Regions from separate parts of the Exiguobacterium sp. H66 genome, predicted to be linked through region 3. Evidence: a T-box and tRNA genes for the amino acid it is inferred to sense, from the RefSeq annotation. Region 3 holds a T-box; the other regions hold tRNA genes.
What was found. A T-box is a leader RNA that pairs with one kind of tRNA and senses whether it is charged. The one in region 3 lies ahead of argS (arginine--tRNA ligase), so its partner is inferred to be a tRNA-Arg.
Positions count from the first base shown of each region.

Region 1: it has a tRNA-Arg gene. The T-box ahead of argS (arginine--tRNA ligase) is inferred to sense a tRNA for this amino acid. The anticodon was not compared.
Region 2: it has a tRNA-Arg gene. The T-box ahead of argS (arginine--tRNA ligase) is inferred to sense a tRNA for this amino acid. The anticodon was not compared.

Region 1 covers NZ_JACSMQ010000001.1:585,559-588,812, forward strand. The annotation lists gene KNP88_RS02955 (hypothetical protein) at 1-590, opposite strand, end outside; gene KNP88_RS02960 (hypothetical protein) at 617-1,141, opposite strand; tRNA gene KNP88_RS02965 (tRNA-Arg) at 1,246-1,319, opposite strand; gene KNP88_RS02970 (metallophosphoesterase family protein) at 1,387-1,893, opposite strand; gene KNP88_RS02975 (XTP/dITP diphosphatase) at 1,900-2,496, opposite strand; gene rph (ribonuclease PH) at 2,493-3,248, opposite strand; gene racE (glutamate racemase) at 3,245-3,254, opposite strand, start outside.
Region 2 covers NZ_JACSMQ010000002.1:288,017-291,270, forward strand. The annotation lists gene KNP88_RS04795 (sugar-binding transcriptional regulator) at 1-156, opposite strand, end outside; gene KNP88_RS04800 (glutaredoxin family protein) at 275-538, opposite strand; gene KNP88_RS04805 (RNA polymerase factor sigma-54) at 535-1,701, opposite strand; tRNA gene KNP88_RS04810 (tRNA-Arg) at 1,871-1,946, shown strand; partial or broken gene clpP (ATP-dependent Clp endopeptidase proteolytic subunit ClpP) at 2,126-2,710, shown strand; gene KNP88_RS04820 (hypothetical protein) at 2,851-3,087, opposite strand; gene whiA (DNA-binding protein WhiA) at 3,170-3,254, opposite strand, start outside.
Region 3 covers NZ_JACSMQ010000004.1:208,962-212,215, forward strand. The annotation lists gene KNP88_RS08955 (GGDEF domain-containing protein) at 1-1,068, opposite strand, end outside; T-box leader at 1,198-1,418, shown strand; gene argS (arginine--tRNA ligase) at 1,475-3,157, shown strand; gene KNP88_RS08965 (hypothetical protein) at 3,187-3,254, shown strand, end outside.

The DNA of each region.
Region 1 (3,254 bases), on a different contig from region 3:
ACGATCAAACTTTGTTGTCTTACGTCCTCGCCGATTGCATAAGAGGTGCAAAGATACCGTCTCAATTCAGGCGCCTTTTCAAGCGTCAGTCCACGTAACTGCTCGAATTGTTGTTCGTACGTTCCTGTTTGAAAAACGTTTATCCATTCCGCTTCCGACTTCCCGACCGATTTCCGCGTTAAAAACGATTCGTCCGAACGTGCTTCCTTGTCTGGTTCCGTTTGCCGTCCAAGCATTGATGCCGCTTCCTCCAACTTAACTGCTAGACCGTATGGTAAGTATGGTGAGGCTGTCCGAAGCGCGACACGAAGCGGGTATGCCTGTCCATGCTCAAAGAGGAAGAGCGCAAGCACTTGCTCAACTCCTTCGACTGTCAAAAACGATTCCGCCATTTTGATGAAGCGTTCTCGTTCTTCTTTACTCTCAGAAAAAGCATCTTGCATCGTATATACCCTATACAAAATGTCGTCATCACTCATCGCCACGTCATCGAGTCGCTTCATCCGTTCATCTCGCTCGACCCTCGTCATCCGTGCGAGTCGCATCCGTTCCTGTTCCAGTGGTCGTTCCATCCAACGGGATTCACTCATGCGCTCTCCTCCTCTACCAATCATTCTTATTTTGTGAAGGGATCGAGTCGTTCCGTCCAACTAGATATTGCGTCTTGCAGTCGTTGTCCTTGTTCGACTCCAAGCTGATTCAACGTATCAAGCGAGACGTCCGTCTCAAGAAGACGTGTCATCGACTCTGATTGATCGACATACTGCTTTAACTTATCACTCAAACTCTTTAGTTCGGCCGGCGGACTGTCGAGACTAGACAGACGTTCGTCGATTTGATCGAGCTCTTTCTCTAATTTTTGAACCGTCTCATCATTTTTCAGCTTTTCCATTTGTTGATCCAGTGTTTGTTCTGGATTTGCCGATTCGCGTGCCTTCTCCGCTGCTTGATCGAGCTTAGCCGAGAGCTCTGACGTGACACGTGATGTATCTTTCGCAATTGTTTGTAGTTCCGCTGCATAATCAACATTATTTTTCACTTCGACGACTTGTTGTTTTGCGTCGTCGACCGTATTCGTTATTTCGCTACAACCAGCTAGAGCAACTGTCAGAAGGAGGATTCCACCGATTCGTTTCCTCATTGTCCACATCCCCTTTTTAAGTTCATGATACCTTGATTATAATCGAAAATCATAATAAAAAAAAGAGACCGCCCTCGTAAGGGCAGTCTCTATTTTAATTATAGCGTCCCAAGAGGGATTCGAACCCCCGACCGACGCCTTAGAAGGGCGTTGCTCTATCCAGCTGAGCTATTGGGACGTGTCAACACGAATAAACTATACTAAAACAATTCTTTCGTGTCAATCACATTACAAAAAATCTTTTCTTAAAGCGTGCCTTCTAAATGTAAAGCATTAATCTGTTCACCTGTCAGATCGTAAAAATCAACGGAATACGCATCTTCTTCAAGCGTCAAAATCGCATACGTTTTTTCAGGACGGTGTCGCGGCATACGAATCGAACCCGGATTGATGAAGAGTTTACCATCCTTTTGTTCCGCTTTCGCCACGTGCGAATGACCATACAACACGACCTGTGCTGCTTTTTGATCCGCATGATGGACTAATTGATCGAGGCTGTATTTCACGTCTTGACGATGACCATGGACACATAATAGATTGACTGCGCCAAAAGGCTCAAGTACCTCATCGGCAAAGTCGTTACCATAATCACAATTCCCTTTAACGACACGATAGGGATATAATGATTCGTCCATCCGTGTCAACTGTGAGTCTCCACAATGATACGCAACCTCTGCTTCCGGATGGCGTTCGACGATTGTCAGAAGTTCCGATTCGAGACCATGGCTATCACTAACGATTAACGCTTTCATCGTTGATCACTCTCCTAAAAAAGTAGTCAGTGCTAATTCAAGTTTTTTCAACGCATTCCCGCGATGACTAATCGCCGCTTTCTCATCTTTTGTTAACTCGGCGGCCGTTTGATTTCGAGATGGGACGATGAACAAAGGATCATAACCGAAACCATGCTCACCTTTCGCTTCGAATCCGATGAGACCTTCCATCGTACCGCTTACAGTCAACGTCTCCCCAGAAGGTTTTGCAAGTGACAATGCACAGACGAAGCGCGCTGTCCGCTCTTCGATTGATCGATTGCCCAATTTCTCGAGCAACAATGCATTATTCGCTGCATCTGATTTTTCTAGACCTGCAAAACGCGCTGAGTAGACACCAGGCGCCCCGTCGAGCGCGTCGACTTCGAGTCCCGAGTCGTCGGCAAGAACCGCGTGACCGAAGTAAGCAGCTGCTTCTTTCGCTTTCAGTTCAGCATTTTCTTCAAAAGTTACACCCGTTTCGTCCGTCTCAGGTGCAGCTTCGTAATCCAGTAGAGAAGATACGTCATAACCTAGTTTCCCGAGCATCGCTTCGAGTTCTTTCACTTTCCCGGCATTGCGGGTCGCGACGATGATTTTCATCGGTTTTCCCCCACTTCTTCTCCAACATACCACCACGAAGCACCTAATGCGTCTTGACCGGCACGCAGGAGTTCTTCAATACCCTTTTCCCCAAGTTCGAGCATATCGAGCATTTCACGTTTCGAAAATGTCGCCTCTTCACCTGTCGCCTGCATCTCGACGATTTTCCCGGAAGAGGTCATGACTAAGTTCAAATCAACATCGGCTGCAGCATCCTCTTCATAACAGAGATCGAGGAGCAACTCTTGACCGACCTTTCCAATCGAGACGGCTGCGATTCCTTCTTTGATTGGTGTATCCGTCAGTTTCCCGCTTTGAATCAGACCGTCTACTGCGAGGACGAGGGCAAGAAAACCGCCTGTGATCGCAGCCGTTCTCGTTCCGCCATCCGCCTGAATGACATCACAATCAATCCAGACCGTTCGTTCACCTAGTTTTTCTAAGTCGACGACAGCACGTAACGCCCGACTGATCAAACGCTGGATTTCCATCGTCCGACCTGTCTGTTTACCACGGACCGACTCGCGCGCTGTCCGTTGCGCCGTCGCACGTGGTAACATCGCATATTCCGCATTGATCCAGCCATGACGTTTCCCCCGTAAAAAGGGTGGGACTTTCTCTTCGACCGTTGCCGTACACAAGACCCGCGTGTCTCCGACTGCGATCATGATGGAACCTTCCGCATGTTTATTCACGTTCGTCTCAAACGCAATCGCACGCATCATCGTAGATTCTCGTTGATCGATTCTCATGTCGTT
Region 2 (3,254 bases), on a different contig from region 3:
ACGTAGAACGCGTTCCGTCAAGCCAAGGCTCGTCGCAAGTGTTCGTCGTCCGATCGGTTGCATCAGGCGTACATAATGAAGAATGTCGTAACGTGTCTGCATTTCTTCAATCAGATCAGGCACGATTCGCTTTTGGATCTGTACTAACTGCCGAATCATGTAACTCCCGCTCCTCTCAAATTGCTGGACACTTTACGTCCCGCGTGTCATATCTTGTCCCACTTGGTACATTGCTATCATAACAGTACCTTGGTTTTGTTTCAAGTCTCGACCGTCATCTTTTTTCAAGTAAACGATTTCTTACCACCTCTGTCTCAAATTTTCCATGACTTAAGATTTCGTTTTGATGTGCGAGAACCGGTATTTCGTAGAGGTACTTCAGACTGAGCGCCGCATCGTTGTCAATGTTGATTTCTTCGAATGTCCATTCGGGAAATTCATCTAATACAAAATCGAGCAAGATGGCGGCTTCCTCACATAGTGTACAACCCGGACGTGAATAGAGTGTTAAGTGCATGTTTTCTTTTGATTGCATCATGGATTTTCCTCTCGTCTCTCGAAGTCCGCTTGGGTCAAACCAAGGGCTGCCCGATATTTCGCGACCGTTCGTCTCGCGACCGTAATCTCCTCCGCTGCGAGACGGTCCGTCAATTGTTGATCACTCATCGGAACAGGTGCGGCTTCGAGCAGTTGAGCGATCCGGACCTTAACTAAGAAACTCGACGTCCCGGTCGTCGTCCGTGAGACGAAAAAATCTTCGAGTAACATCGTGCCCTGAATCGTCTTGACCGTTTTGTTCGCAATCGCCCGTCCAACCGTCGACGGATGATGCCCCGTCACTTCCGCCACTTCTTTTTTCGTCAGTGGCGCGAGCTCGAGCTTTCCTTTAAACCAATTGACCTGTCGCTCGATGATGACGTCTAGAATCGCCCGAAGCGTCGTCCGTCTCCGTTCATATGCACTCAAGAACGGTCTTGCTTCCTCGAGGTCCGCCCAGCTCCGGTCGATTTCGAGATCAGACCAGTTGATCGTCAACTCGCCGTCACGGAATTCGATGTCTGCTTCCGGAATCGTCAGAACGGTCGTCTCCGGAAGGACCGGTGCTTTTGGTAACCGATCGAGCGCCGCTTTGATCCGTATCCGGTCTGTTGCATCATCGATGTCTTGAAGTACTTGTTTGACAGCAATTCCTTCATTCAAATCCGTCGCGACATCAATCAATAACGCGTCATCTAGTTCGAGCGCGTGCAACAACCGGCATTCATGCGCGGAACGTGCCGCAATTCCCGTCGGTTCACACCGTTGTAAAACGTGTCGTGCTTGTTTTACGAGACTGACGTCCGCCTCTAACAATGTTGCCAGTTGCGCATCCGTCGTCCGCAATAATCCATCCGTATCTAAGTACGTCATGAGTTGTTCCGCCATATATCCTATTTCCTGTCTGACCGATTCTAAACGTATTTGCTGAAGAAGCGTCGCTTCAAATGAAGCGACACGGTCTGCGACGCGGCCAAAATCAATGTCGATTGTTTTACTGAGATTATTCCGATAAGCGCTTGTCCGGCGTATGATTCGGTATACATGTTCTTCGAGTTCAGCAAATGATTCTTCAAGAATCGTCAACTGAAACAATTGGGACGTCGATAACGTCATTCGTTGCGTCTGTTCCTGGCGCTGTTCCATCGTCGGTTCTCCCTTCATTCCATTGCATCTTTAACTCTTCTATATAGTATAGAGGAAAAAAATCTTCCGACCGTCTAGAAAGTCCTCCTTAAGCATCTTTCGCCCGAAAAAAATGTTGAATTTATCAATCGAGTATTGCTTTCCTGAAAAAATGTCGGTATACTATTAATTGTTCAGTAAAAAACATGCACCCGTAGCTCAGGGGATAGAGCACTGGTTTCCGGTACCAGGTGTCGGGAGTTCAAATCTCTCCGGGTGTACCATCTTTGAATCTACAGGCAATGCCGTTCGCGGTATTGCCTTTTTTCTATATTGATATGTTTAATTCAATGCCATTCAGGAAAAATACATAAAAGTCGCATCGTATCTTTTGACCAATATTGACCAAAGGATTATGATAGGAATAAGTCGAATATGAGCTACATACCATCATAAGGAGGCAAAGACTATGTTAATTCCAACAGTCATCGAACAAACCAACCGCGGGGAACGTGCTTACGATATCTATTCACGTTTGCTCAAGGATCGTATCATTCTTCTCGGGAGCGCGATTGACGATAACGTCGCCAACTCAGTCGTTGCCCAGTTGCTCTTCTTAGCAGCAGAGGATCCAGATAAAGAAATCTCGCTTTACATCAACAGCCCGGGTGGATCAATTACGGCGGGTATGGCGATTTACGATACGATGAACTTCATCAAACCACAAGTTTCAACAATTTGTATCGGAATGGCCGCTTCAATGGGTGCGTTCCTCTTACAAGCAGGCGCAAAAGGAAAACGTTTTGCCCTTCCAAACGCTGAGATCATGATTCACCAACCGCTCGGCGGCACACAAGGACAAGCGTCAGACATTAAAATTCATGCAGAACGTATCATCAAAATGCGTGAACACTTAAACAAAATCATGGCAGAAAACACAGGACAACCCCTTGAAGTCATCGAACGCGATACAGAGCGCGATAACTTCATGTCTGCTCAAGCAGCAGCTGACTACGGTCTCATCGACCGCGTCATGGAACGTGCTTAATCTGTTAACCCGACCGACCGTTGATGTTTTTACATCAGCGGTCGTTTTTTTGTTGTCTTCAAAAAAAATCCTCTTCACGCCGGGCATGAACTTCATTGAATCATGAAAGTTCGTCCCGAACCTGAAAAGGATCGTTTGTGTTAGTCGATGAGATCTGTAATATCAGACACGATGTCGTGGTTTTCACGAATCAATGTGTAAATCCCGTTCGCATGTGGTGAAAGCTCTTCTTCTGCTTGCAATTGCTTAAGGAAGAGTGATGTTGCGAATGTCACGAGTGTACTTTTCGGTACACCGATTGATTTTGCTTTTTTCGTCAAGACTTCATCAAATTTCGCATCGACTGTCAGCGAAATACGTTTTTTTTCGTTAGCCATTTCAAAAACTCCTTAATTCGAACATTTAGTTGCATCGACTATATATTATAGTAGACTATGGTTCATCTCGCAAGTTTCCCCTTTAGAGCGCACCTGTCAACGACTCACCATTCCGGAGTTTATCCGCGATTTGATCAATTTTCCGCAATCGATGATTGATCCCTGAT
Region 3 (3,254 bases):
TTGATGAAATAAAACGATTGAGACATCGACTTCTCCACTTGTGATGGAAGGAATCGCGAGCATCGAATGCCGATCGACGGGAAGCGAGAGTTGGACATCATTTCCCCAGTCGAACCGAAGGCCATAGAGAATCGGAGTCCGCAGATCATTCGCTGATAGCGTATGAAATAAAGGTAAGACATCAACTGTCTTTTTTGTCCGAATGTCATAGATGATTTGTTTTCGTTGCTGCTGAATAGAAAGCCAGCCGTCGGAGAAATCAATTAGATGAGGTAAATCAATCAGTAAGGATTCAATCGCTTCCCGTTCAAAGCGTGAAACGAGCAACCGTTCCTTCGCATCGTCGAACCGTTTAGCGTTGTGTGTAGCTTGTAAGGATGCGCCACGCTGTTGTAGGAGTTGCTTGAATAAGAATAAAATTAAAGTCGAGACAGTCGCAGCAACTAACGGGTTTTCATCATAAAACCAAATCCCGAGAAGCGCGCTTAAAATACTGATTCCGTAAACGAGTGTCTGAAGTCGGATGAGGCGGGTCCAGTCATACTTTAAGTTTAAGAAACGATTGACGAATCGGCATTGAAGATAGGAAATAAGAAAGACACCCACCAGATAACCGACAAACGGGATAAGTGATTCGGTATAAGTAAAGCCCGGGCCGGTCGGACCTCCAAGTAGCAAGTAAGCGGAGGCGGGAACTGAGATATAGACGATGTCGAATAAGACGTTGACGGGGTACAGGTAGATGAATCGTTTTATCCGAATTTCTTTTTTATGCGAAAATAATTGGAAAATCAGGACGCCGAGTTGACTCAAAATGACGGCAATCAATAAACCGTAATTAAGAAAAATGAATAAAATAATACCTTCTTGAAATGTATAATAAATCCCACCACGGCGGATGTTATCGAATTGGAAGAGGAGGACTAAAATGAGAAGATAACTTGCATTTCCAAGCGATATCGCTGGGTTCATATGGACGGGAAAGGCAAGCGATGCAAGAAACAGCAAAACAACAGTAAGTGCTAAAGTGATCCAGCTCATACGTGCTACTTTTCGATAGTAAACCATAGCGGAATAGACCCCTCTCTGTGGCGATCCTTCTGTATCTATACCCGATTTGTGGAAATTATGATAAGTGATTTACAAAAAAATAAGGTTGAGAGAAATCGAGTCATTGCGTATAATGTGAAAGATATCAAATCGTCGATGACGAAGAAAGTAACGGTTTTATCTTGTCAGCCAGCGAATCAGGAAACGGTGGAAGCCTGAATGGACAAAGAAATCGTGAAACGCACTTCAGAGACGCTATCCGAATCGTAACGATCAGGCGTAGCCGGGGGAACCCCGTTATCCCCAATTAAGGTGGGTGTCGAAAACGACACCAAGAAGAGTGGTACCGCGGTCATTCCGTCTCTTTGCGAGTTGCGCAAAGGGCGTTTTTTATTGGAAAAAATAAACTGTTGGAGGTAATACAATGAGCTACAAACAACAATATGCTGAAGTTTTACAAGGAGTCATCGGAGACGCATTGACACTTGAACAAATTGAGCAACTGATTGAACAACCGAAACATGAAGACCACGGAGATCTCGCATTCCCTTGCTTCTTGTTGGCGAAAGCATTCCGCAAAGCACCCAACATGATTGCAGTAGATGTCGCTGAAAAAATCGATAATCCACTCTTTGCGAACGTTCAACCAGTCGGACCATATGTCAACGTCTTCTTGAACCGTGAGGTCGTCTCGCAAGAAATCGTCAATCGTGTCTTAAACGAAAAAGCGGACTACGGATCAAGTGAGTCGAATGGGAAGACGATTGTCACTGACTTCTCTTCACCAAACATCGCAAAACCGTTCTCGATGGGACATTTGCGTTCGACGGTCATTGGAAATGCATTAAACCAAATTTCACGTAAAAAAGGATATGAGGTCGTTGGGATCAACCACTTAGGTGATTGGGGCACGCAGTTTGGTAAATTGATGGTGGCTTACAACATGTGGGGTAAAGAAGAAGATGTCCGGGCTGAGCCAATCAAAGAACTATTGAAACTCTATGTCCGGTTCCATGAAGAAGCAGAAAGTAAGCCGGAACTTGAAGATGAAGGTCGGGCCTGGTTCAAAAAACTCGAGCAAGGTGACGAACAGGCAACCGTTCTTTGGAAATGGTTCCGTGAAGTCTCACTCGTCGAATTCAGCCGTGTTTACGACATGCTTGGTGTACAGTTCGACAGCCTGAACGGAGAAGCCTTCTATAATGACAAAATGCAGCATGTCATTGACTTATTAGAAGAAAAAGAACTGCTCGTCGAGTCTGAAGGCGCGATGGTCGTTGATCTTGAAGCAGAAGGTATGCCACCCGCGCTGATCAAGAAAAAAGATGGCGCGACGCTTTACGCGACACGCGACTTGGCAGCGGCTGTCTATCGCCTCGAAACGTATCGTTTCGAACAAGCATTTTATGTCGTCGGCGGAGAACAAGCGCTCCATTTCAAACAGTTGTTTGCAGTTTTGAAAAAGCTTGGTTTTGATAATGTTGACGGCATGCACCATGTACCATTCGGGCTTATCATGAAAGATGGCAAAAAGATGTCGACGCGTAAAGGGCGGATCGTCTTGCTTGAGGAAGTCCTTCAAGATGCAATCAACGTCGCAAAACAAAATATCGCCGAGAAAAATCCGAACCTTGCGAATGCCGACCAAACAGCACAACAAGTCGGCGTCGGCGCAGTCATCTTCCATGACCTTAAAAATGAACGCATGAACAATATCGAGTTCGATCTCGAGCAGATGTTGAAATTCGAAGGGGAGACGGGTCCATACGTTCAGTACACAAATGCCCGTGCCAACTCGTTACTCCGTAAAGGCGGCTATGATGGTGCAGCCTTCGACGGAAGTGCTGACGATTATGCCTGGGGGGTCGTCTCGATGCTTAACCAATTCTCGGCAGTCATTGACCGGGCGTTCGTGCGTCGTGAACCATCCATCATCAGCCGTTATGTCCTCGATCTCGCGCAAAGCTTTAATAAATATTATGGTCAAGTACGTGTCCTTGAAGAGGATGCGGCAAAACAATCTCGCCTTGCACTCGTGAAATCGGTTACGATTGTATTGACGGAAGGTCTACGCCTCCTAGGTGTCGGCGCTCCAGAAGAAATGTAATAAAATCAAATTAAAGATGGGGTTAGCATATGAATAAAGAAACAAACGAACGGTTGCAGCAGGCAGCAGAACGAATCAAGAACGAAGACATGAAAGA